DNA from 3 places in the Paraburkholderia sp. RL17-347-BIC-D genome. Region 3 is predicted to be linked to each of the others. Evidence: riboswitches for the same ligand, from Rfam matches in the RefSeq annotation. Region 3 holds a riboswitch; each other region holds the start of a gene.

What was found. Region 3 has a riboswitch for cobalamin ahead of cobW (cobalamin biosynthesis protein CobW). Riboswitches for the same ligand answer to the same signal wherever they lie in the genome.
Region 1: it holds a riboswitch for cobalamin, as region 3 does, so the genes downstream of both, cobG (precorrin-3B synthase) here and cobW (cobalamin biosynthesis protein CobW) in region 3, are expected to answer to the same signal.
Region 2: it holds a riboswitch for cobalamin, as region 3 does, so the genes downstream of both, P0D96_RS25630 (CbtB domain-containing protein) here and cobW (cobalamin biosynthesis protein CobW) in region 3, are expected to answer to the same signal.

What each region holds. Positions count from the first base shown of each region.
Region 1 covers NZ_JARESS010000011.1:92,998-100,801, reverse strand. The annotation lists gene cobM (precorrin-4 C(11)-methyltransferase) at 1-600, opposite strand, end outside; gene P0D96_RS17150 (cobalt-precorrin-6A reductase) at 647-1,369, opposite strand; gene P0D96_RS17145 (cobalt-precorrin-5B (C(1))-methyltransferase) at 1,366-2,463, opposite strand; gene cbiE (precorrin-6y C5,15-methyltransferase (decarboxylating) subunit CbiE) at 2,463-3,887, opposite strand; cobalamin riboswitch at 3,972-4,150, shown strand; gene cobG (precorrin-3B synthase) at 4,235-5,704, shown strand; gene P0D96_RS17130 (precorrin-8X methylmutase) at 5,697-6,323, shown strand; gene P0D96_RS17125 (precorrin-2 C(20)-methyltransferase) at 6,324-7,055, shown strand; gene cobJ (precorrin-3B C(17)-methyltransferase) at 7,052-7,804, shown strand, end outside.
Region 2 covers NZ_JARESS010000020.1:157,985-165,788, reverse strand. The annotation lists gene P0D96_RS25635 (CbtA family protein) at 800-1,540, opposite strand; gene P0D96_RS25630 (CbtB domain-containing protein) at 1,552-1,773, opposite strand; adenosylcobalamin (AdoCbl) riboswitch at 1,776-1,929, opposite strand; gene P0D96_RS25625 (histidine phosphatase family protein) at 2,018-2,605, shown strand; gene P0D96_RS25620 (hypothetical protein) at 2,624-3,064, opposite strand; gene P0D96_RS25615 (alpha/beta hydrolase) at 3,131-4,135, opposite strand; gene P0D96_RS25610 (MFS transporter) at 4,155-5,513, opposite strand; gene P0D96_RS25605 (alpha/beta hydrolase) at 5,510-6,586, opposite strand; gene P0D96_RS25600 (porin) at 6,662-7,714, opposite strand.
Region 3 covers NZ_JARESS010000037.1:3,294-11,097, forward strand. The annotation lists gene cobN (cobaltochelatase subunit CobN) at 1-3,584, opposite strand, end outside; gene cobW (cobalamin biosynthesis protein CobW) at 3,591-4,682, opposite strand; cobalamin riboswitch at 4,882-5,162, opposite strand; cobalamin riboswitch at 5,230-5,481, shown strand; gene cobA (uroporphyrinogen-III C-methyltransferase) at 5,720-6,493, shown strand; gene P0D96_RS34350 (cobalamin biosynthesis protein) at 6,490-6,933, shown strand; gene cobO (cob(I)yrinic acid a,c-diamide adenosyltransferase) at 6,945-7,547, shown strand; gene P0D96_RS34360 (cobyrinic acid a,c-diamide synthase CobB) at 7,551-7,804, shown strand, end outside.

The DNA of each region.
Region 1 (7,804 bases), on a different contig from region 3:
GGTGATCTTCTCCTCGTCCGGCCAGCTCGCGCGATAGATCACCGCGATCGGACATGCGCCGCCGTAATGCGGCCGCAATTCGTCGACGATGCGTGCAAGGTGCCGCACGCCGAGGTGAATCGCCATCGTCGCGCGATGGCGGGCGAGGTCGGCCAGTTGTTCGCCTTCGGGCATGCTGGTTTTGCTTGCGAAGCGCGTGAGGATCAGCGTCTGCGAAACGTCGGGCAGCGTGAGTTCGCAACCGAGCGCCGCCGCGCTTGCCGCCGTAGCGGTGACACCCGGCACGATCTCGTAGGGAATCTTCAGTTCGCGCAGTCTGCGGATCTGTTCGCCGATCGCGCCGTACAAGGACGGATCGCCGGAATGCACGCGCGCCACATCCTGGCCTTTGGCATGCGCGGCCGCGAGCAACGCGATGATCTGATCGAGGTCGAGCTCGGCGGTGTTGACGACCTGCTGCGCCGCGTGACCTTCGAGCACCGCGGCCGGCACGAGCGAACCCGCGTACAGGATCACCGGACAGCTGCGCACGAGGCGCTGCCCTTTTACCGTGATCAGTTCCGGGTCGCCGGGACCCGCACCGATAAAAAACACCGTCATTCACTACTCCATGATTCGTTGAGGCCGCATGGCATGCATGCACGATTCAGGCTGCGGCTTGCAGCGCGTCGAGCAGACCTGAAACGCTTTCGAATTCCCGCTCCGCCGCCGGTAACTCGGGACGGCGCAGCATCACGACTGGCAAACCGCGTTCACGCGCGACTTCGAGTTTCGCCTCGGTTGCGTTGCCGCCGCTGTTTTTACTGACGACCACGTCGAATGCTTGCAGCGCGAACAACGCGCGCTCGCCTTCGGGCGTGAACGGACCGCGCGCCGCGAGTATCCGCGCACGCGGCGTGTCTGCGTGTGCTTCGAGACAACGCACGATCCAGAACTGATGCGGGGGAATCTCGTCGAGATGCGCGAGCGGCTCGCGGCCGAGCGTGAAGAGCGGCTTTCTGAACGGCGCGAGCGCATCCGTGAGCTCGTTCCAGTTGCCGACCATGCGCCAGTCGTCGCCGGCTTGCGGCTGCCAGGCCGGGCGGCGTAGCGCCCAATATGGCACGCGCATGGCGCGGCTCGCCTGCGCCGCATTTGCGCTAATTTGCGCGGCATAGGGATGTGTCGCGTCGATCACGAGACCAATGCCTTCGCTTTCGATGTAGCGTGCCATGCCTTCGCTGCCGCCGAAGCCGCCCACGCGCACCGTGCACGCCAGATCGTCCGGCACCTTGCCGAGGCCGGCGAGACTATACACGTGCTCAGCGCCGAGTTGCCGCGCGATCCGCAGCGCGTCGCCGGTACCGCCGAGTAGCAGAATCCGCTTCATTGCGCGGCTCCGATCAGCTTGCCCTGGCGATCGATCGCGAACATTTCGACGTTGACCTGCGGCGGCACGATCTCGCGCGCCACCGCCAGCGCATGCCGGCAGACGATATCGCCGAGCGGCACCTGCTGCGCGCGCGCCAGCGCAACCGCCTGCTGACTTGTGTTGGCCGCACGGATCGCAGCCTGAAGCGCGTCGTCGGCACCCTGTTCGGCGGCCCATTGCGCGAGCCGTTCGAGGTCGATGCTCGAATTGCGGCTATGCAGGTCGAGATGCCCCGCCGCCAGCTTGCTGAGCTTGCCGAAGCCGCCGCACACGCTCAGGCGCTCGACGGGCGCGCGCTTCATATGCTTGAGCACCGCGCCGACGAAGTCGCCCATTTCGATCAATGCGATATCCGGCAGGCCGTAATGCGCGCGCATTGCGTCCTCGCTCGCGTTGCCGGTGCAGGCGGCGAGATGCGTGTAGCCGTTCGCGCGCGCGACGTCGATGCCCTGATGGATCGACGCGATATACGCCGAGCACGAGAAGGGCCGCACGATACCGGTGGTGCCGAGGATCGACAACCCGCCGAGAATGCCGAGGCGCGGGTTCATCGTTTTCAGCGCGAGCGCTTCGCCGCCTTCCACGCCGATCGTCACTTCGAAGCCGCCGCCATACGCATGCTCCGCTGCGAGTTCGGCGAGATGCTCGGTCATCATTCTGCGCGGCACCGGGTTGATGGCGGGTTCGCCGACCGGCAGCGTCAATCCCGCGCGCGTCACCGTGCCGACGCCCGGCCCCGCGCGAAATATCACGCCCGGTTCGGCGACGAGGCGCACGCGAGCGAAGACGACCGCGCCGTGCGTGACGTCGGGATCGTCGCCGGCGTCCTTGACGGTGCCGGCTTCGGCGCCGCCGCTGCCGTTGTCGATCAGGCGGCAGAACACCAGCGGCATTGGCACATGCTGGCCCTTCGGCAACACGATCTCGGCGACCTCGCTGACGACACCCGCGAGCAACAGACGCGCCGCCGCCAGCGACGTCGCGGTGGCGCAACTGCCGGTCGTGTAGCCGCTACGCAGCGGCGCGGGGTGTTCGGGCGTTTCTTCGCGCATCAGGGTTTTTGCGGTAAGTCGGTGTTGGTGGTGCTTGTGCCTTTCGTAGCTTTCGCTTCGTTCGTGACACTCGTGGAGCTCACGGCGTTCGTGGCACTCTTGGCGTTCGCGTCGTTCTTGGCGTTCGTGCCGGTCTTAACGTTGGTAGCGTTCGTGAAACTCTCGGCAGTCGCGGCGTCAATCGCGTTAGCGGTTCCAGCGGCGTTCACGTCCCCGCCCCCGACCGGCTTCGTCGCCTCCAACAGCGTAATCGGCAACGCCTGCCGCCACGTATCGAAACCGCCGAGCGGTTGCGCATCCGCCAACGCGATCCGCGTCAACGTCCCGCCATGCCGCTCGCGCCATGCCGCCAACGCCGCCTCGCCTTGCAACGTGACCGCATTGGCGACCAACCGGCCGCCTTCGCGCAGACTGGCCCAGCAAGCCTCCAGCACGCCCGGCGCCGTCACGCCGCCGCCGATGAACACGGCGTCCGGCACCGGCAACCCCTGCAGCGCTTCAGGTGCGCGGCCCGCCACGAGTTGCAGGCCCGGCACACCCAGCGCATCGCGATTGTGTTCGATAAAGCGTTGCCGCTCCGCGTGTCCTTCAATCGCGATCGCGCGGCAGGTGGCATGCGCGCGCATCCATTCGATGCCGATCGAGCCGCTGCCCGCGCCCACGTCCCACAGCAATTCGCCCGGCGTCGGCGCGAGGCGCGCGAGCGTGATCGCGCGCACGTCACGCTTGGTCAACTGGCCGTCGTGGCGAAAGGCGTCGTCGGGCAAACCGCAGGTCAGCGGCAGACGCGGCGCGCCTTCAGTGGCACGGCAGTCGAGCGCGATCAGGTTCAGCGCGGCCACCTCGCCCGCGGACCACTGATCCGCGCGGCCGTCGATGCGCCGTTCCAACTCGCCGCCCAGGTGTTCCAGCACGCTCATGCGTGTCGCCCCGAAACCGCGTGCATTCAGTAGTTCTGCGAGCGCCGCGGGCGTGCGGCCGTCCGCGCTCAGCACGAACACGCGCGCGCCGTCGTGCAGATGCGCGTTCAGCGTGGACAACGGCCGGCCCACCAGCGACACCGTCGCGATGTCCTGCAACGGCCAGCCGAGGCGCGCGGCCGCGAGCGACAACGACGAGGGCGCGGGCAGCACCCGCAACTCCCCCGCCGGCAATTGCCGCGCGAGCGTCGCGCCGACGCCGAACAGCATCGGGTCGCCGCTCGCCAGCACGCACACGGCGCCACCGCGCTCGGCGAGCAGCGGTGCGAGATCGAACGGACGCGGCCACGCGGCACGGCGCGCAGTGAGGCGCGCGGGCAGCATCGCCAGATGGCGTTCGCCGCCGTACACCACTGATGCTTCCAGCAAAGCACGCCGCGCGGGCCTTCCCAAACCGGCGAAGCCGTCGTCGCCTATGCCCACCACCGTCAGCCACGCCGGCATGCATCCATCCTCGTTCTGTGTCTTCAAATAATGCGCTGTGCCACGCCGATCAAAGCGTCCAGCCTCGTTGTGCTGTTCGAAAAAAGGCATAATACAGCCGCCGGTGCCCTTCGGGGCCGAAGAGGGAACACAGTGCCGCTGTGGCTGCCCCCGCAACTGTATGCAGCGAGTCCGCCTGCGCTCCACGCCACTGGTTCGACCGGGAAGGCCGCGGCGGACCACGACCTGCCAGCCAGGAGACCTGCCGGCGAGACTGTTCGTGCCAGCCAACATCGGGCGGGGTGTACCGATGCCGTAGCAATGCCCGCCTCGCGGCTTGCTCGGGCCGTCGCGCGACGCTAAACCCGGTGTCCGTCTTGAATCAAGCTTCGCCTTTCACCGTTTTATCCGACGCGGCTCTCACGCTGCGGCCCTCGGCGTGTCCGGGGCTGCTGCGCATCGTCGCCGCGCGCGACGGCGGGATTTGCCGGATCAAGTTGCCCGGCGGTGAATTGAGCGCGGCGCAGGCTCGGGCGGTCGCGCAGGCCAGCGCACGGTACGCGGCCGGGGTGATCGAGCTGACCAATCGGGCGAATGTGCAGGTGCGTGGGGTGAAGCGCGGTGACGAGGCGGCGTTGATTGCGGCTTTGGTCGATGCGGGTCTCGGGCCGATGCCGGCGACCGGCGCGGGGAACGCTGCGGACGCACTCGCCGCAGCCGCAGCCGACGACGTGCGCAACGTAATGATCAGCCCCGCTGCCGGACGCGATCCGTTCGCCCTGTTCGACACGCGCCCGCTAAGCGCCGAGTTGCTCACGATGCTGCAAAGCGAAGCGCGTTTCGCGGCGCTATCGCCGAAATTCGCGCTGCTGCTGGACGGCGGCGAGCGGCTCGCGAGAGTGGATCATCCGCACGATGTGTGGCTGGCGGCATCGCAAGAGGCGGATGGCGTGCGGTTCGTGTTCGGGTTGGCGGGTTGTCCGCCTGTTAGCGAGTCTGCTGGCTTTTTAGCACACAGCGAGCGCATCGCGCCGGACAAGCCCCGCGCAGACGGCACAGGCGCATTAGCCGCGATACTTCCTTCGCAAGTCACCGCACTAGTCCGCGCGCTGCTCCTCACATTCCTCGACCTCGCTTCCGCCGACGCCACGCGCATGCGCCATCTGCTAGCCGCGCATTCCGTCAATGCTGTACTGCGTCACGCTCAGCGATATCTCGACTTCCCACTGACGCAAAACGCGAAGCTGGCCAAGTGGCATCGCGTTGCACCGGCCGACGCCAGCCTCCGCCTCGGCGCCCACGCTCAACGCGTGGCCGAAACCTGGCACGTCGGCGGCCAGCCGTCGCTCGGACGCCTCGACGCCGACACCCTTAACGGCCTCGCGACACTTTCGCAACAGCACGGCAACGGCACGCTTCGCCTAACACCCTGGCAAAGCGTGCTGCTACCCGACATCGCCACGCACGCCGTCCCGACAGTGCTGTCCGGTCTGAACACGCTCGGTCTCGCCTGCGATTCCGCGCAAGCCATCACGCGCCTGATCGCGTGCGCCGGATCGAGCGGCTGCGTGAAGGGCCTCGCCGACACCAAGTCCGACGCGCTGCGCCTCGCGGCCCGCCTGCCTGCGGACGTCGACGTGCATCTGAGCGGCTGCTCGCGCTCGTGCGCCGCCGCGCATTGCGCACCGTACACGCTGCTCGGAGCCGCGCCCGGCCTCTATGACCTTTATCGACGCGACGGCCAGCCCGGTTTCGGCCAGTGCGTCGCGCGCCAACTGACGATCGGCCAGGCCGCCGACATGCTCGAACGCCTCGCCCGGAGTGACACCGATGCTTGATTACATTCGCGACGGTCAGGAGATCTATCGCCAATCCTTCGCGACGATTCGCGCGGAGGCCGACTTGTCGCGCATTCCCGCCGACCTCGAGAAACTCGCGGTGCGCGTGATCCACGCGTGCGGCATGGTCGACGTGATCGACGATCTGCAATCGTCCGCAGGCGCGGGCGCAGCGGGCCGCGCGGCGCTCGCGCAAGGCGCGCCGATCCTGTGCGATGCCGGCATGGTCGCGCAAGGCATCACGCGTGCGCGGCTGCCGGCGCACAACGAAGTCATCTGTACGCTCGCGCATCCGGACGTGCCGTCGCTCGCACGCGAACTCGGCAATACACGCTCGGCGGCGGCGCTCGAATTGTGGCGGCCACATCTGGCGGGCAGCGTCGTGGTGATCGGCAATGCGCCGACCGCCCTCTTTCATCTGCTCGATATGCTCGACGCCGGTGCGCCCAAACCCGCGCTGATTCTCGGCTTTCCAGTGGGTTTTGTCGGCGCGGCCGAATCCAAAGCCATGCTCGCGGACGACAGCCGCGGCGTGCCCTACGTGGTGGTGCATGGCCGGCGCGGCGGCAGCGCGATGGCGGCAGCCGCGGTGAACGCGCTGGCCACGGAGGTCGAATAAATGACGGCGCAAGGACGTTTGTTCGGACTCGGCGTCGGCCCCGGCGACCCGGAACTCATCACACTGAAAGCGCTGCGTTTGCTGAAGGCGTCGCCGGTGGTCGCGTACTTCGTCGCCAAGGGCAAGAAAGGCAACGCGTTCAGCATCATCGAGGCGCATTTGCACGACGCGCAACAGCATCTGCCGCTGGTGTATCCCGTCACGACGGAGGCGCTCGAACCGCCGCTTTCGTATGAAGCGATCATCGCCGACTTCTACGACACCGCCGCGGAAGTCGTCGCCGCTCACCTCGATGCGGGCCGCGACGTCGCGGTGATCTGCGAGGGCGATCCGTTCTTCTACGGCTCGTACATGTATCTGCACGATCGCCTTGCGGCGCGCTACGAAAGCGAAGTGGTGCCCGGCGTCTGCTCGATGCTCGGCGGCGCCGCCGTGCTCGGCGCGCCGCTGGTGTATCGCAATCAGAGCCTGTCGGTACTCTCGGGCGTGTTGCCGGAAGACGAACTGCGCCGGCGTCTCGCCGACGCCGACGCCGCCGTCGTGATGAAACTCGGCCGCAACTTCGACAAGGTGCGGCGCGTGCTCGGCGAACTCGGTCTCGCGGACCGCGCGCTCTACGTCGAACGCGCGACGATGGGCAATCAACGCATCGTGCCGCTCGCCGAAGTGGATCCGATGGCGTCGCCGTATTTCTCGCTGCTCGTGGTGCCGGGGGAAAAATGGCAAGGATGAGCGCGCCCGCGATCGTGATTCTCGGCACGGGCGCGTTGGCGACGGCGCGGCGCATTCAGGCGTTGTATGCCGGCAGCCAGGTGCATGCGTTGCAAGGACGCGTCGAAGCGGACGTGTCGTATAACGAACTCGGCGCGCATCTGCGGGAACTGTATGCGCGCGGCACGCCGATCGTCGCGTTGTGCGCGACAGGGATCGTGATTCGTTGCCTCGCGCCATCGTTGTCGAACAAGGGCGTCGAGCCGCCGGTGCTGGCCGTTGCCGAAGACGGCAGCGCGGTCGTGCCGCTGCTCGGCGGCCTCGCCGGCGTCAACCTGATGGCGCGCGAAATTGCCGCGATGCTGGCCGTGCCGGCCGCCATCACGACGAGTGGCGAATTGCGTTTCGGCACCTGCCTGCTCAATCCGCCCGACGGCTATACGCTCGCCGACATCGGCCAAGGCAAGCGCTTCGTGTCGGACCTGCTGGCCGGCGAAAGCACGCGCATCGAAGGCGAAGCGCCGTGGCTCGACGACGCGCAACTACCCCGCTCCGCCTCGGCGCGTCTTGCGATTCGCGTGACGCCGCGAGCATGGGACGGACGCGAGGATGAACTGGTGATTCATCCACGCAGCGTGGTCGCGGCGGTGACGGGCGTGGATGGCGGCATCGTGGCGCGCGTGCGCGAGGCACTGGACTCGCATGGTCTCGCGCCGCTGTCGCTCGCGGCCTTGCTGGCACCGTCTGATCGCATGGCGGACCCGGCACTT
Region 2 (7,804 bases), on a different contig from region 3:
CGACTGTAAAATCTGGTCAAACCGATTAAATAGATAGGTACTTCGCATAACCAGGAAAATGCTTAATGGAAAGCAGAAATTTGGGTAACTTTTTTTGAGGTATGCGAGGACGATTCTGTGCTAGGTGAGTGAAGTGCGCCACGCCGAATTTTTCAACTACGGAAAGGGCAATCCAGGTTGTCCCAAAGGTTCATGCAGTGCCCCGGAAATCACACCCAGCGATATTCTGTCCAGTCAGCGCAGAAAAAAACTCGCACGAGGCGGGCCAAGGCAGCCATGCTTGGAACGCGCAGATACGACGGGGGTTGCTGAGGGAGCTGGATAGTCCTCAGGGACAAGTGACTTTGCAGACAGAAAGGGGGAACCGGATTCGCCCGGAAGGTTCACGCGATATGGTTGCGGGTACTAGCGCTGTCGCGCGGACATTTCTGTGGGTCGCTGCTCAAGGACTTCAATCCAAGTGCGTGCCGGGTGTAACGCGTCCCTTGCTGACGTGATGAAAGAAAGTCCAGTTGAGCCACGGCTAGGCGGCAATGTGGTCAAGTACTCTCCACGACAAACTGCCGGTTCAGCATCCTCTCGCCATCTGGTTGAAAGTATTCATTTGGGCGCAGTGTCGCGCGCGCAAAGTTATCAACAGAAATTGTTCGCAAGCCTGTGGATAACCACCCCACAACCGCCCCAACTCCTTGACGCAGAACCCTTCTTGACCACTGCGCGCAAAGCACGGAGAGCGAAGTGCGAGAGCAAGACGCGGAGCGCAACCACCAAACCTGTTGCGCTCACCAAATCCAAAGCATCAAACCGACTTCACCGCCGACCTTCCCCCCACCCGCATAAACGCACTCCGCTCAACCAGCGCCCCAAACAGCAGCCCGATCGTCGCCCACATAATCGCCTGCATGCCCAGCGCCGCGACGCGGAATTTCCACAGCAGCACCGCCGGGAAAGCCTCCGGCACTTCGTTGATCGTGGGCATCGACAACTGCACCGCGGCGATGATCACGATGAACACCGCCGCCCCCACAATCGAGCCGTTCCACGCGCCAAGCTTCATAGCCGCACGGCGCCGCACCTTGAGCGAAAACACCATCGCGGCCAGCGATATCGCAATCATCAGGAAGAACAAACCCGTCCGCGTCCCAATCGTTTCAGGGTCGCCGACCGAAGGCGGGTTCGCCGGATACTTCAGATTCGGCACGACCGCCAGCGCAATGAACGCGCCAAGCGCAAGCCACGCGGACAACGCGCGCGGGCTCAATGCGCCCACTCGTCCATAGGCGTACGCGAACACCAGCGAGAACAGCCCGCCGAATGCCGCGCCGTAAGTCACCACGCCAGTCAACAGGCCGATACCCCGCTGCGTATCGCGGCTCACAATCTCGGGTTCAGCGGCCTCGCCTTTCGCGGCGTCGGCTTTTTCTTCGAACGAAATCGCCTGATTCACCTGCGGCTCGCCCACCACCCGGGCAAAGCCGAACGTGAGCAGTCCCGCGGCGATGCCTGCAAGCATCCCGCGTACCAACAATTTACCAACCATGGTCGACTCCGTTAGTGGCAGGGAAAGCCGAGCAGATGGCGGCCGTCGTGCACGAACTCATGCACGTACATGCCCGGCACCAGCGAGGTGGCGCCCTGTTCCGCACCCACGAAGTAAAGAGCGAGCAACAACAGCAAACCGCCGAACACGACCCAGGGCAACAACTCGCGCAGCGGAATCGGCGTGGGTTGAGCAACAGGCTGGTTGGCGGGATCGAAAACAGCGTCGTTCATGATGGACATCTCCTGGGGTAACGCGCCCCGATAGTCATTGCAGAGGATTGGTGCGAAGCTCAGGTCTGGCTTTCGGCTTGTGCTGCCGATTACAGTGGCGCGACCGCGCCGGGCTCTCACCGGCTTCCGCGCTTCGCAGTCCCGCTATTCTACGCGCTAAACTTCGGCACCCGGCAACGCAAAACGTACGCTTCATCCCGCTCGCGTTCGGCTTCGGGGCGCCGCTTCACAGGACATGAACAGAATGGACACTCGGCTGTTACTGATCAGCCACGCATCGACCGCCGCCCAGCGCGCAGGCCGTTTTCCTGCCGACGACCCGCTCGACGCCCGTGGCCTCGCCGAAGCCCAAGCGGCGCGCACGCGTCTCGCGACAGTGGACGACGCGGCCGCTTTCGTCAGCCCGGCCGTCTGCGCGCGCGAGACGGCAGCCGCCCTGGGCCTCGCGGCATCGGTCGACGCCGGTCTGGCGGATATGAACTACGGCGCATGGCAGGGGCGGCGGTTGGCCGACCTCGCTGCCGAAGCGCCGCAAGACCTCGCCGCATGGGCGCGCGATCCCGACGCCGCGCCGCACGGCGGCGAGTCGTTCAGTCAACTCGTGAAACGGGTAGGAGAATGGCTCGACGCGCAAAACGGCGCGAAGGATCGTGCACCCAACCATGCGCGCGACGTGATCGCCGTCACCCATGCGCCGGTGCTCCGGGCAGCGATCGTGCATGCGCTAGGGGCATCGCCCGCCGTGTTTCCGCGCATTGAAATCGCGCCGCTTTCGATAATCGAGTTGCGGCGCTCGTCGCGCGGCTGGACATGGTGGCCGGCCTCACGCTAGCCACCTTCGTGCGGCGGTTTACTTACCCGACACCACCAGACGCAGCTTGTTCGAACCGGTCGGCGTCAGCGTGATGTCGGTCCGCTTGCCCTTCGCACCCAGATAAAAGTGCTGACGTCCCGGCGAATTCTGATCGTGCGTGGCGTCCGGCAGACACGATGCGATGTCCGCCGCGACAGCTTGCAGCGCGTCTGCATTCGAACCGGCGTCGTGATGCGGCGTCCAGTTGCATTGATACGCACCGCGGCTCGCCGAACATTGCGCGTCGTCGCCATAAGGTTGCGCGACGCCCTTGCCGTCGTCCGGCGTCAATGAAGCGAGCCCGCCAGGGGTGGCCGCGACGATCCGTTTCAGCGAGGTACACGGGCTAGGCGCATCGTCGGCATATGCGCTGCCGGTCAACAAGACGCCCAGCGATGCAGCGGCAAGCGAGGTGACAAGTAATCGGGTTCTGTTCATGTCGGCGCGGTCCTTGAAGTCACTCACAGGTATTAGCGCGATAGCACGCTTCGTGCCCATGCGCACTCACAGCCCAGTAGCAAACAAAGCCGCCAGTCCTTGCGCCGAAGCAAAAATCCCCTTGGCATCGTGCCCGACACCATCGATCACATACGTCCGGTGCTTCGCCAATCCTTCCGGATGCCGCAACGTCATATAGCGCGCATAAGCCAGCCCGCGCCCGAGCCGGTGTTCCCCTTGCGCCAGCGCCGCGCATGAACGGTCGAGCGCCGGATGCTGCGGATCGCAATCCGCGCCGCCGAGCAGCACGGTGACGTCACGCTGCGCGTAACGCGCTTCGAGCGCTGCGGCAGAAGCCGCGTCGCCCGCATAGCCCGGCAAATCCTCGAGCCCATATTTCCAGCGATTGAACGACGGACACATCGCCCGATCGAACGCCGCGAATTCGCCGGACGCAACCGGCCGCATCGCATCGAAGTACACATATGACGAAGAATTCGCGACCACGTAGCGCAGCGCGATGCCGCGCGCCGCGAGCGGCGCCTCGTCGCGCGCCACCACCGCATAGCGCTGCACGACTTGTGCGCCGCCCGAGTGCCCCGCGATCACCACCTCGGCAAGCGACGCGAACTGCTCGCGCGAAGCAAGCGTATGCAGAATGGCGTCGAGCACATCGAACGAACTGATCGGCGCGGGACCCTCCGCGTTCTCCCCGCCCATCCAGCTCGTCCAGTCCCAATGCAACGTGGACGGCGGCACCTCGTGCGCCTCGACATCCGCCGTCGCGAGAAACTGCGGCACGATCAGCAGCGTATCGGCCGCACTGCCGCCGGCGAGCGCGCAGGAACGCTGCGCGAGTTCGAAATACGTGTCGCCGTTGCGCAGGCGGCCATGAATCAGAATCACGGCGCGTTGGACTTCGCGCGTCGGCGCTAGCCAGTCGCCGTTCGAAAACACGGGCACGGTGCCGCTGCCGGCTTGCGTCGTGACGCTCAGATGCCGGCTTGCGACGACCGTGACCGGATGCTCATTCGGCGCGCGTTCGTCGTCTGTGATGAAAGGCTGGGTCATGCAATAGGCTCGTGGTTGATCAATGGGTGGCGGGCCTCGCCGCCGCGCCGCCCGACATGCGTCCGGCGCGCGTGAAGTACACCATCGCGAGCGACACGAAGCCGGCAAAAATCAGGTAGAAGGCGGGCGTGAGACTGCTGCCGGTCACGCGCGTCAAGCCGGTGATGGTGAGCGGTGCCATGCCGCCGAACAGCGTCACCGCGATGTTGTACGAGAGCGCCACACCCGCCGAACGGCTGCGCACCGGGAACAATGTTGCGAGCATGCCGGGATGCGCACCGGACATTGCGGCGAGGAACACCGTGGCGATCATCTGCGCGATGAACAGATGCCCCGGCGTCGGATTCGTCACGACGAAGTGATACAGCGGATACACGCAGACCATCCACGCGATCACGATCGGATAGAACAACCGGTACGCGTCATAACGATCGGCGAGCTTGCCCGACAGCGGAAACAGAAACAGATTCAACACGCCGGACACGAACGCGCCGAGCAACGCGGTGGAGAGCGGCAAATGCAATTGCCGTTCGACATACACCGACAGATACGAGTGCCACACATAATTGGTCGCCGCCCCGATGATGATCACGCCCATCGCGCAGATCGCCGCATCGCCGTTGTCGCGGAAGAACTGGCGGATCGTGACGCGCGGCGGTTTGTCCTTGTGATCGAGCAGCCGCTCGAACTCCGGCGATTCGGCCACGCGATGCCGGATGTAGAAGCCAAACGGCCCGGCCAACGCGCCGAACAGAAACGGCAGTCGCCAGCCCCACGCCACCAGTTGCTCATGGGTGAGTTGCGTGGTCAGCAGATAGCCGACCCCGGACGACAGCAGCAACGCGAACGCCTGCGCCGACATATTGAAGCTGCCGTAAAACATCTTCTTGTGCGGCGGCGCATACTCGACCAGCATCGCCGATGCCGTCGCGAACTGTCCGCCCACGGAGAGCCCTTGCAACAGGCGCGCGAGCACCACCAGCAGCGGCGCCGCGATGCCAATGCGCGCATAGCCCGGCGTGAGACCCATCAGCAGCGTGCTGGCCGCCATCGAAATGATCAGCAGCGAAAGCGCTTTGCGGCGCCCCGCGCGGTCCGCGTAGATGCCGAGCAGAATGCCGCCGATCGGCCGCACGATGAAACCGACGGCGAACGTGGCGAGCGTCAGCATGATCGACACGAATCCACTGCCGCCGGGAAAGAACACTTGCGCGATGATCTTCGCGAAGTAGCCGTAGATCAGAAAGTCGAACCACTCTAAGCCGTTACCGAGGACGGAGGCGAAGATCGCGCGCCGCACCATCGACGGACTCAGGCCGTTCGACGTGTCGGCTTCGGACGCGGTACCGTCGCGTTGATTGAAGGTCGCTTCGCTCATTGCTCGCATCCCGGAGTGTCGAACATCGCCGCCAGCGCGCACACCGACGTCAGCATGCGCGCGCCGTTGTGCCCCACGCCCGGCACGATATGAAAGCGCTGCTTCAAACCGTCCGGATGACGCGACTGGATATACCGGTAGTACGCCTCGGCGCGCGCGACGCGTTGCGGCCCTTGCGCTTCGGCGGCGCAGGTTCTGTCGAGCGCGCTTTGCTGCGGATCGTCATCCGCGCCGCCGACGAGGTAGTCGATCCGGCGCGCCGCATAGGTCGCTTCGAGTTGCGCGGGTGTTCGGTCGTCGAGATAGGGCGGCCGGTTGTCCATGCCGTATTTCCATTGATTGAAGTCGGGACATTGCGCGGCATCGAACGGCGCGGCAATGCCTTGCGCGTTGGGCCGTTGCGCATCGAAATAGGCATACGTGGACGGACTCGCCACCACGTAACGCACGTCGATGCCCTCGCCGGTCAGCGCGGCGATGTTGCGCGCCGCGACGGCGTAGCGCTGCACGACTTGCCCGCCGCCCGAATGCCCGGCGAACACCACGTGCCGCAGATTGGGAAACAGCTTGCGATCGGCAAGACGCGCGACGATCGCGTCGAGCACCTCGTAGGAACTGATCGGCAGCGGCGCGCGCGCCGCTTCGCCGCCCATCCAGGCGTCGCCGGTCCAGCGCAGCAGATCGGCCGGTTCGTCATGCACGCGCGTGTCTAGCGTGGCGAGGAATTGCGGCGCGATCAACAGCGTGGCGTCGGGGTCCGCGTGCGCGGCATCGCGAGCATTCTGCGCGGTGCGAAAGTACACGTCCGCGTTGCGCAGCTTGCCATGAATCACGATCACCGCGCGCGACACTTGCGGCTGCGCGACGTTCCAATCCTTCGACAGATACAGCGGAAATTCCGCGTGCCCTTGCGGCGTGTCGAGCGTGAAGCGCGTATCCGAGATCGTCGCCACCGGCTTCAGATGCGGCTCGTAAGCATGGACCGCGAGCGCGGGTTGCGCGAGCGTCGCTAGCAGGGCAGCGACGGTTGACGCACACAGCACCCCAATACGTCGTGAAAGATTGAAAGTCATGCAGCTTGCTCCTGATCGCCGTGTACTGTCTTGAACGCGGCGCATCGTCGAATCCGTCGTTGAAAAACAGAGTATTCAGAATCGATGGCGAATGCCGAGCGTCACGCCGGTCTGGTTCGGACCAAACGCGGTGTCGCTCGTCAAACCGACGGGTGTGTACTGGTCGTTAGCGTAGTGCGTGGACGCGGCATACGCGACCGTTGCGTACACATCGGTTCGCTTCGACAGAATATAGTCCGCGCCCAGCACGCCCATCAACGAGTTCGACACGTTGTCCGCCTTGTTGCTCTGGTAGTACGCGGCGACCGTCAGGCGGAAAGCCGGCGCGATCAGATAGCGCACGCCGCCGAACCACAATGCCGACGACACCGACTTGCCCTTGGTCGGGTTAAACAAATAGTGCTCATAGCCGCCCATCAGCGTGACGTCGCCGAGCAGCTCGCGCGCCGAGGCGCTCCAGTTGCGCGACTTGGTCCACATGCCGGTCGAGTTGATCGCGCCGTTGCGGTAGTCGTAGGCCACCGCGGCGGCAAAGCTGCCCATGTCGTAATCGAGCGCGCCGCCGTAGGCCGCGCTGCTCTGAAACGAATCCGCGGAGCCGCCGAAGCTGTAATCCGCCGTCGCCGTCAAACCACCGAAGCGGCCGACATATTTGACCGAGTTGTTCACGCGCGCCTTGAACGAAAAGCCGTCGACGGAACCGGTGGTCGGCATCCACGTGTATTGCTGGCCGAACACCATCGGGTCGTATTTGATGAGCGTGTCGTACATCGCCGTGTACTGCAAGCCCGCCGACAGTGCGCCGTAGGCATTCGAAAGCCCCACTGCGGCCGTGCGGTTGAACAGCACGCCGGCGCTCGCGTTGGTGCCGTCGTTGCCGTTGAAGCCCGCTTCGAGAATGAAGAACGCTTTGTTGCCGCCGCCGAGATCTTCGGCGCCGCGAAAGCCGAAGCGCGAATTACTCAAGCCGCCGGAATTCTCGCGGACCAGCGAGCCGCCGCTGGCGCCGGCATGGTTGAGAAATTCGAGGTTGGTGTCGATCACACCGTATAAGGTGACCGATGCTTGCGCATACGCGCCGGCGCAACTCATGACGGCCAGGGTGGCCACCGCACATTGTTTTTTCATTGACGTCTCCACGTTTTGTTTTATTTCGCGTTCATTTCCTATGCGATGGACGAGATCGTAGGATCGGCCGTGGTAAATGTAAAATACCTG
Region 3 (7,804 bases):
ACGCGCGCGGTCGCATCGTAGCCATACAGATAATCGACGGTCGCGGCGATTTCAGCCGCGCCCTTGTAGCCGTGACGCTTCACGCCATCCAGCCATTTCGGATTGACCACGCGCGAGCGGATCACGCGCGCGATCTCCTCATGCAGCGTACGCACGCGCGGCGCGGCCGGATTGCTGTGGTCGGCGTGATACACGCTCGGCTGATCGCCAGCCAGATGCCGCACCGCCGCAACCATGCCGCCCTGAAACTGGTAGTAGTCGTTCGAATCGAGCAGGTCGTGCTCGCGGTTGTCCTGGTTCTGCAGCACCACGTCCATCGCGGCGAGGCGCGTGCCGAACGCGTGGCGAGCTTCTTCGCCCGAGTTCTTTTGCGTGTACGCGTAACCGCCCCACGCCTGATACGCGTTCGCGAGATCGGCGTCGGTCTGCCATTGCTGCGAATCGATCATGTCCTGCAGACCCGCGCCATATGCGCCGGGCCGCGCGCTGAACACGCGCCAGCCGGCGCGCTTGCGCGCTTCGGCGGCATCCATGCCGCGCGCGATCAACGCATCGCGTTCGCGCAGCACGCGTGCGCGAATCGGATTCACGTCCTCGGGTTCGTCGAGTTCGGCGACGGCCTGCACGGCGGCGTCGAACAGATGCATGACGTTGGCGAAGGCGTCGCGGAAGAAACCGGACACCCGCAGGGTGACGTCGATACGCGGTCGGTCGAACGCCTCGATCGGCATGATTTCGAAATCGGTCACGCGATGGCTGCCCGGCGCCCACTTCGGCCGCACGCCGAGCAACGCGAGCGCCTGGGCGATATCGTCGCCGCCCGTGCGCATGGTCGCGGTACCCCAGACGGAAAGCCCAATGGCGCGCGGATAGTCGCCTTTCTCCTGCAAGTGCCGTTCGATCAACTGCTGGGCCGATTTCAAGCCGAGCGACCAGGCGGCTTGCGTGGGAACTGCGCGCGTGTCGACCGAATAGAAATTGCGGCCGGTGGGCAGCACGTCGGGCCGGCCACGCGATGGCGAACCGCTCGGCCCCGGCGGCACGAAACGCCCTTCGAGGCCACGCTTCAATTGAAGTATTTCCTGCGGACCACAAGCGTCGAGCCGTGGCAACACGTCGTTACGCAGACGCTCGATCACCTGCTCCGCTTGCGGCAAGCCGGCCGCATAAAACGGCGCTACCGATGCGTCCGTTCGATCGCCACACACATCACGTAGCAACTCGGCCGCCAGCAACTCCAACCGTTCCCGCGTATCGCCACAGTGCCGCCACGGCGCATCGCTCACGCGCTGCAGCACATCGGGACGCGGCCCATCCCACGCCGCCGACCAGTCCACCGACAGCGGATCGAACAGATGATCCATCCGCAGATCACGCGCCAGCGCGTCGATCAAACCGGCCTTGCCGCCTTGGCCGTCGCCGACCGGAAAACGCCCCAACGCCAGCAACGTATCGCGCCGCTGCACGCCATCAGGCGATTGCCCGAACGTATGCAAGCCATCGCGAATCTGCGCCTCCTTCAACTCGCACAACCACGCATCGACGCGCGTGAGCAGCGCGTCTTCATCGTCCTGCCCGTTCGGCGCCGCGAGACTCAGCTCCTCATGCAGCTTATGTTCGACGATGGTCGCCAGAATCGTGCGTCGCAACAGCTTCGAGCGGCGCGGATCGACCATCAGCGCTTCATAATATTCGTCGACCTGGCGCTCGAGATCCTGCAAGGGTCCGTAACTTTCGGCGCGCGTGAGCGGCGGCATCAGGTGATCGATGATGACGGCCTGCGCGCGGCGTTTCGCCTGGCTGCCCTCGCCGGGATCGTTGACGATGAACGGATACAGATGCGGCATCGGCCCGAGAATCAGATCGGGCCAGCAGGCATCGCTCAACGCGACGCTCTTGCCGGGCAGCCATTCCAGATTGCCGTGCTTGCCGACATGCACGATCGCGTCGATGCCGAACTGGTGACGCAACCAGAAATAGAACGCCAGATACGCATGCGGCGGCACGAGTTCGGCGTCGTGATAGCTCGCGTAGTCGCCCTGTTCGCGCGAACGCGACGGTTGAATGCCGACGAACACCTGTCCGCAGCGCCAGCCCGCGATCATGAAGCGGCCGCGTCGCAGCTTCGGGTCCTGTTCGGGCGTACCCCAACGTGCGTTGAGAGCCTGGCGCGCCTCGGCGGGCAACGCATTGAAATGCGCGAGATAGTCGTCGAGAGCCAGGCTTTGCAGCGCGGGACGCAGATCGCGCACGACCGGATCGTTGGTCACGCCTTCGGTGAGCTTCTTCAACAACGCGTCGCCGTTCGCGGGCAAGTCGGCGAGACGATAGCCCTCGGCGCGCAGCATCGACAGAATGCCGACCACCGAGGCGGGCGTATCGAGGCCCACGCCATTGCCGATGCGCCCTTCGCTCATCGGATAGTTGGCGAGGATCAGCGCGAGTTTCTTGTCCACGTTATCGAGTGAACGCAGACGGCACCAGCGCCGGCTCAGTTCAGCGAGAAAGCCGACTCGTTCGGCGTCAGGCTGATAACGCACCACGTCGACCTGAGTGTGAGGACAACGGTACGCGAGCCCCTTGAAACTGATCGCGCGCGTGATGATGCGGCCATCCACTTCCGGCAGCGCGATATGCATGGCGATATCGCGCGAATTGAGGCCTTGATTGTCCTTGACCCAATCCTCGCGATTGCCGCCGCTCAGGATCACCTGGAACACCGGCGCATCGCCGGCGAGCGCGAGTGGCTCGGGGTCGTCGATCGCCGACGCGGCGAAGGCGGTCGTATTCAGCACCAGTGCGACATCGTGCTGCGCGCACAGCGACTGCACGACGTCTCGGCTCATCGCATCTTTCAGCGAAGTAATCGCGATCGGCAGCGGATTCAGGCCTTGCGATTCGAGCGCGTCGATCAGCGCATCGAACACGGTCGTATTGGCGGCCTGCAGATGCGCCTTGTAGAACAGGATCGCCGCGACCGGCGCGTCCTGCCGCCAGCGCGCCTGCCAATCGGCAACCGTCGGCGTGTCACGCTCGGGATGGTAGAGCGTCGCGGCAGGCAACGCGCGCGGTGGCGCCGGTTCGCGTCCCCACCCGCAGACACGGTGCGCGATACAGCGCAGGAACGCCTCGGCATTTTGTGGGCCGCCTTCACGCAGATAGCGCCAGAGCTGATGGCACAGATCGGCGCTCGCGGTGCTGCGCGCGAGCAGGTTCGGATCTTCCTGCAGATCGCCGGAAAACATCGCGAGCGTCTGCTGCTTGCGCTCGGCGAGCGCCACCACCTGCTCGATGCCGTAAGGCCAATACGCCTCGCCGCCGAGGTGATCGACCACCACCACGCGTGCATGCTGCAAGACGTCTTCGACATAGAAATCGACCGACGCCGGTTGCCGCAAATACGTGACGTTCGCGAGCCGCACGCTCGGGAAGCCCTCACCCAGGCGCGGAAAAACGCTCGCCAGCAGCGACAGCGTGGTATCGGCGGAACTGAGCACCACGATATCCGCGGGCTGCTGATCGATACGGATCACGCCTTGCGTATCGTCGACAAAACCGCCAGGCGTGGTACGCAGCAGATGCATGAGCGCTTACGCCTGTTGCGTTTCGACGCTCGACGGCACGCCGAGCGCCGCGTCGAACGCGCGCTGCAACGCGGCCTGATCGAGATCCTCGCCGATCAGCACGAAGCGGCTCCGGCCGCTTTCGCCGGCCTGCCAGCGTCGATCGAAATAGCTGTCGAAGCGCCGGCCCACGCCCTGGATCACCAGACGCATCACCGCGCCCGGCAGCGCCGCGAAACCTTTGACGCGGTAAATCGTGTTCGTTTCGACCAGACGCTGCAACGCAGCGATCACCGCTTCGCGCGACGACACATTCGCCTGCACGACCACCGAGTCGAATTCGTCATGATGGTGGTCGGCGTCGTCGGCGGAACCGTGGTGATCGTGGCGCAAGTGGATCGTGTCTTCCGAGGCCGCTTCGAGGCCCAGCAACGTGTGCAGATCGAGTTGCCCCATGTGCGCGCGCACGATCTTCACTTGCGGCGGAATCTCCTCGCGGAGCAACACTTCAACCGCGCTTTGCTGCGCGTCGTCGAGCAAATCCGTCTTGTTCAGAATCACCAGATCGGCCGCGGACAACTGATCTTCAAACAGTTCGTGCAACGGCGACTCGTGATCGAGATTCGGATCGGCCTTGCGTTGCGCATCCACGGCGACGGGGTTGTCGGCAAACTGACCGCTCGCGGCGGCCGGGCCGTCCACCACGGTGACCACGGCATCGACGGTGAAACTGTTCTTGATCTGCGGCCAGTTGAAGGCCTGCACCAGCGGCTTCGGCAACGCGAGACCCGACGTCTCGATCAGCACGTGATCGATCTGATCGCGGCGTTCCACGAGCTTTTCCATCACCGGAAAAAACTCTTCCTGCACGGTGCAGCACAAGCAGCCGTTCGCGAGTTCATACAGTTGGCCTTCGGTTTCGACACCGTTTTCATCGCAACCTATGCCGCAACCCTTGAGGATTTCCCCGTCGATGCCGAGTTCGCCGAACTCGTTGACGATCACCGCGATGCGCTTGCCGCCCGCATGCTGAAGAATATGCCGCAGCAGCGTGGTCTTGCCGCTGCCGAGAAAGCCCGTGACGATGGTGACGGGGATCTTGCGCATTTGAGTTTGCATCGTGAGGTCCATCCGTAGGAGTTGCACGCGCACGCCGCTGTGTCTGTATGGCCATCTGCCTACGCCGGGCAAAACGAGGCACAGGCCCGGCCAGCCACGACGATAACAAAACACGGGGACGAACGACGGCGTTGCCGCGACAACAGAAAAACAGAAAGCGGGAATGAGGTCATGAACGCAGCGCCGCATCCCCGCGGCGTTCGTCCTTCGTATTCTGGCCGGTATCCGGGCTGGCGAAAGCGCCGCTTCCCCTTCCCGGGCGAGTGATTTCTCGCCCAGTGGTGATATGCCGACGCGGCCTTGCGCGTGGACATCGAAGCCGGCTCCGCGGCGCTAATGAACTGAACTTAGCACCACATTTCGCTTACCGTTGCGGGGGCAGCACAGGTTGACCCGATCCATGGCAGGTGGGTACCCTGTTTCCCGTTTAACTGCATGCGCACGAGCGCGCATACGAGCACCAAAGTGCGTGCGAGTGTAGGCCCGCGGCCCGGTGCCGTCAAGGAACCGCAAGCCGCAAGCGCTTATCGGGCGGGGCGCCATGTGCTATCGTATGCGCGCGTTTGGTGCCCGCACATGCATTCGCGTGTGCAGTTAAACGGGAAACAGGCGGCGCTCCATGCGCTCAACCTGTGCTGTCCCCGCAACGGTAAGCGACCTGCGGCGCAATCTTGAGTTGTCTTACGCCGCGCATGCGTTTTTTCGATGCCACTGTCCAGCACATTCCAGCGAATGCGGACGGGAAGGCAAAGCGCATGAGGCCGCCAGCCCGGATACCGGCCAGACGCGGAGGCGGCGAACCTCAGGGCAACATCGCGCCGCCGGCCGCCGGAATCCGCGAGGGACGGATGTGAAGGCGCTGAAGCACGACATAGTGTGTCCACGTATGCGGATTCCGGCTGGAATCGCTACGCGCCACACATTGCGCCGTGCCTGAATCCGTCGTACCGCATGACCCCAAAGTCCGCCGCCTGGCGACCGTCCGCGCTTTACCCCTTTCCGCTTGTCACGACATGGCGCTCGCCATGCACGCCGCGATGACCCGCGCCTGGCTGATCGGCGCCGGCCCCGGCGACGTCGAGCTCATGACCATCAAGGCGACCCGTGCATTGGCGCAGGCCGACGTGGTGCTGGTCGACGATCTGGTGAATCCCGAGGTGCTGCAGTTCGCGCGTGCCGACGCGCTCGTCGTCTACGTCGGCAAACGCGGCGGCCATCCATCCACGCCGCAGGACGGCATCGTCGCGCAGTTGCTCGAACATGTGCGGGCCGGGCGCAGCGTCGCGCGTTTGAAAGGCGGCGATCCGTTCGTATTCGGCCGTGGCGGCGAAGAACAGCAGGCACTGCACGCGGCGGGCATCGAGGTGGAAGTCATCAACGGCATTACTGCGGGAATCGCGGCGCCCGCGGCGATCGGCATTCCCGTCACGCATCGCGATCACGCGCAGGGCGTGGTGTTCGTCACCGGACACGGCGCGGGCAGCGGCGAGCCGGACTGGGCCGCGCTCGCGGCCACCCGCATGACGCTCGTGATCTACATGGGCATGCGGCGGCTCAACGATATCGTCGGCGCGTTGCTCGCGGCCGGCATGAGCGCCGACACGCCGTGCGCGGCGATCGAATCGGCCACGCGTCCCGGGCAACGCCATGCGCTCGCGCGGCTCGGCGAATTCGCCGATATCGTCGCGCGCGCCGGGCTCGGCTCGCCGGCGATCGTGGTGATCGGCGGTGTGGCGTCGCTAGCCTTGGAGCGCGCGGCGGCGCAGGCCGACGCTGCAACGCCGCCCGCAGACGGAACGGATACGCAATGAAAACGCTGAGCGTCGGCATCGGTTGCCGTTTGCACAGCCCGGCTGCGCAGATCGAAGCCGCGGTGCGCGCCGCGCTCGGCGCGCATTCGTTCGACGAAATCCGCAGCGTGGCCTCGGTCGATACCAAAGCCGACGAAACGGGCCTGCTCGAATTTTGCGCACGTCATGCGCTGCCGCTGACATTCTTCAGCCTTGATCAGATCGCGTCGATGCCCGTGGCGGAGCCTTCGGCGGCAGTGCGCGAGCATCTCGGCGTGGACGGTGTTTGCGAGCCGTGTGCGCTGCTTGCCGCGACTGCCGGGCTCGGCGAACCCGGCGCGCTCAATGCGGATCGAGCCCGCCTCGTCGTGCGCAAAACCGTCCATGCCGGCGTCACCGTGGCGATTGCTTCGAGCGCCGCGCACGCCGATAGTGAACACCCAAACAACGACACTCAGTAACAGGACCTGCCATGAAGACCGATCCCGAATCGCATCAACGCATGACCGAGCGTCGCCGCGAAGGCCACGAGAAAAAACAGGCCAACGCCACCGTCGAAAAAGGCCTGCTGATCGTCAACACCGGCACCGGCAAAGGCAAAACCACCGCCGCGTTCGGCATGGCCGTGCGCGTGCTCGGCCACGGCATGCGCCTGGGTGTCGTGCAGTTCATCAAGGGCGCGCTGCACACGTCGGAGCGCGACTTTCTCGGCGCGATCGCCAACTGCGATTTCGTCACGATGGGCGACGGCTACACCTGGAACACGCAGAACCGCGACGCCGACATCGCGACCGCGCGCAAAGGCTGGGACGAAGCGCGCCGCATGATCGAGAGCGGCGATTACCAGATGGTGATCCTCGACGAGCTGAACACGGTACTCAAGTACGAATACCTGCCGCTCGACGAAGTCCTCGCGGTGCTGACCGCGCGCGCGCCCATGCTGCATGTGGTGGTGACCGGCCGCCACGCGCCGGACGCGTTGATCGAAGCCGCCGATCTCGTCACCGAAATGCGCATCGTCAAGCATCCGTATCGCGAGCAAGGCGTGAAAGCGCAGCGCGGCGTGGAGTTCTGAGCGATGGCCGCGTGCCCCGCCCTGTTCATCAGCGCGCCCGCGTCGGGCCAAGGCAAGACCACGATCACGGCGGGTCTCGCGCGCTACCATCGGCGGCTGGGGCGACGCGTGCGCGTCTTCAAGACCGGACCGGACTTTCTCGATCCGATGATTCTGGCGCGCGCGAGCGGCGCGCCCGTGCTCTCACTCGATCTATGGATGGTGGGCGAAGCCGCCTGCCGCACGCTGCTCGCGCAAGCGGCCGCCGAAGCCGATCT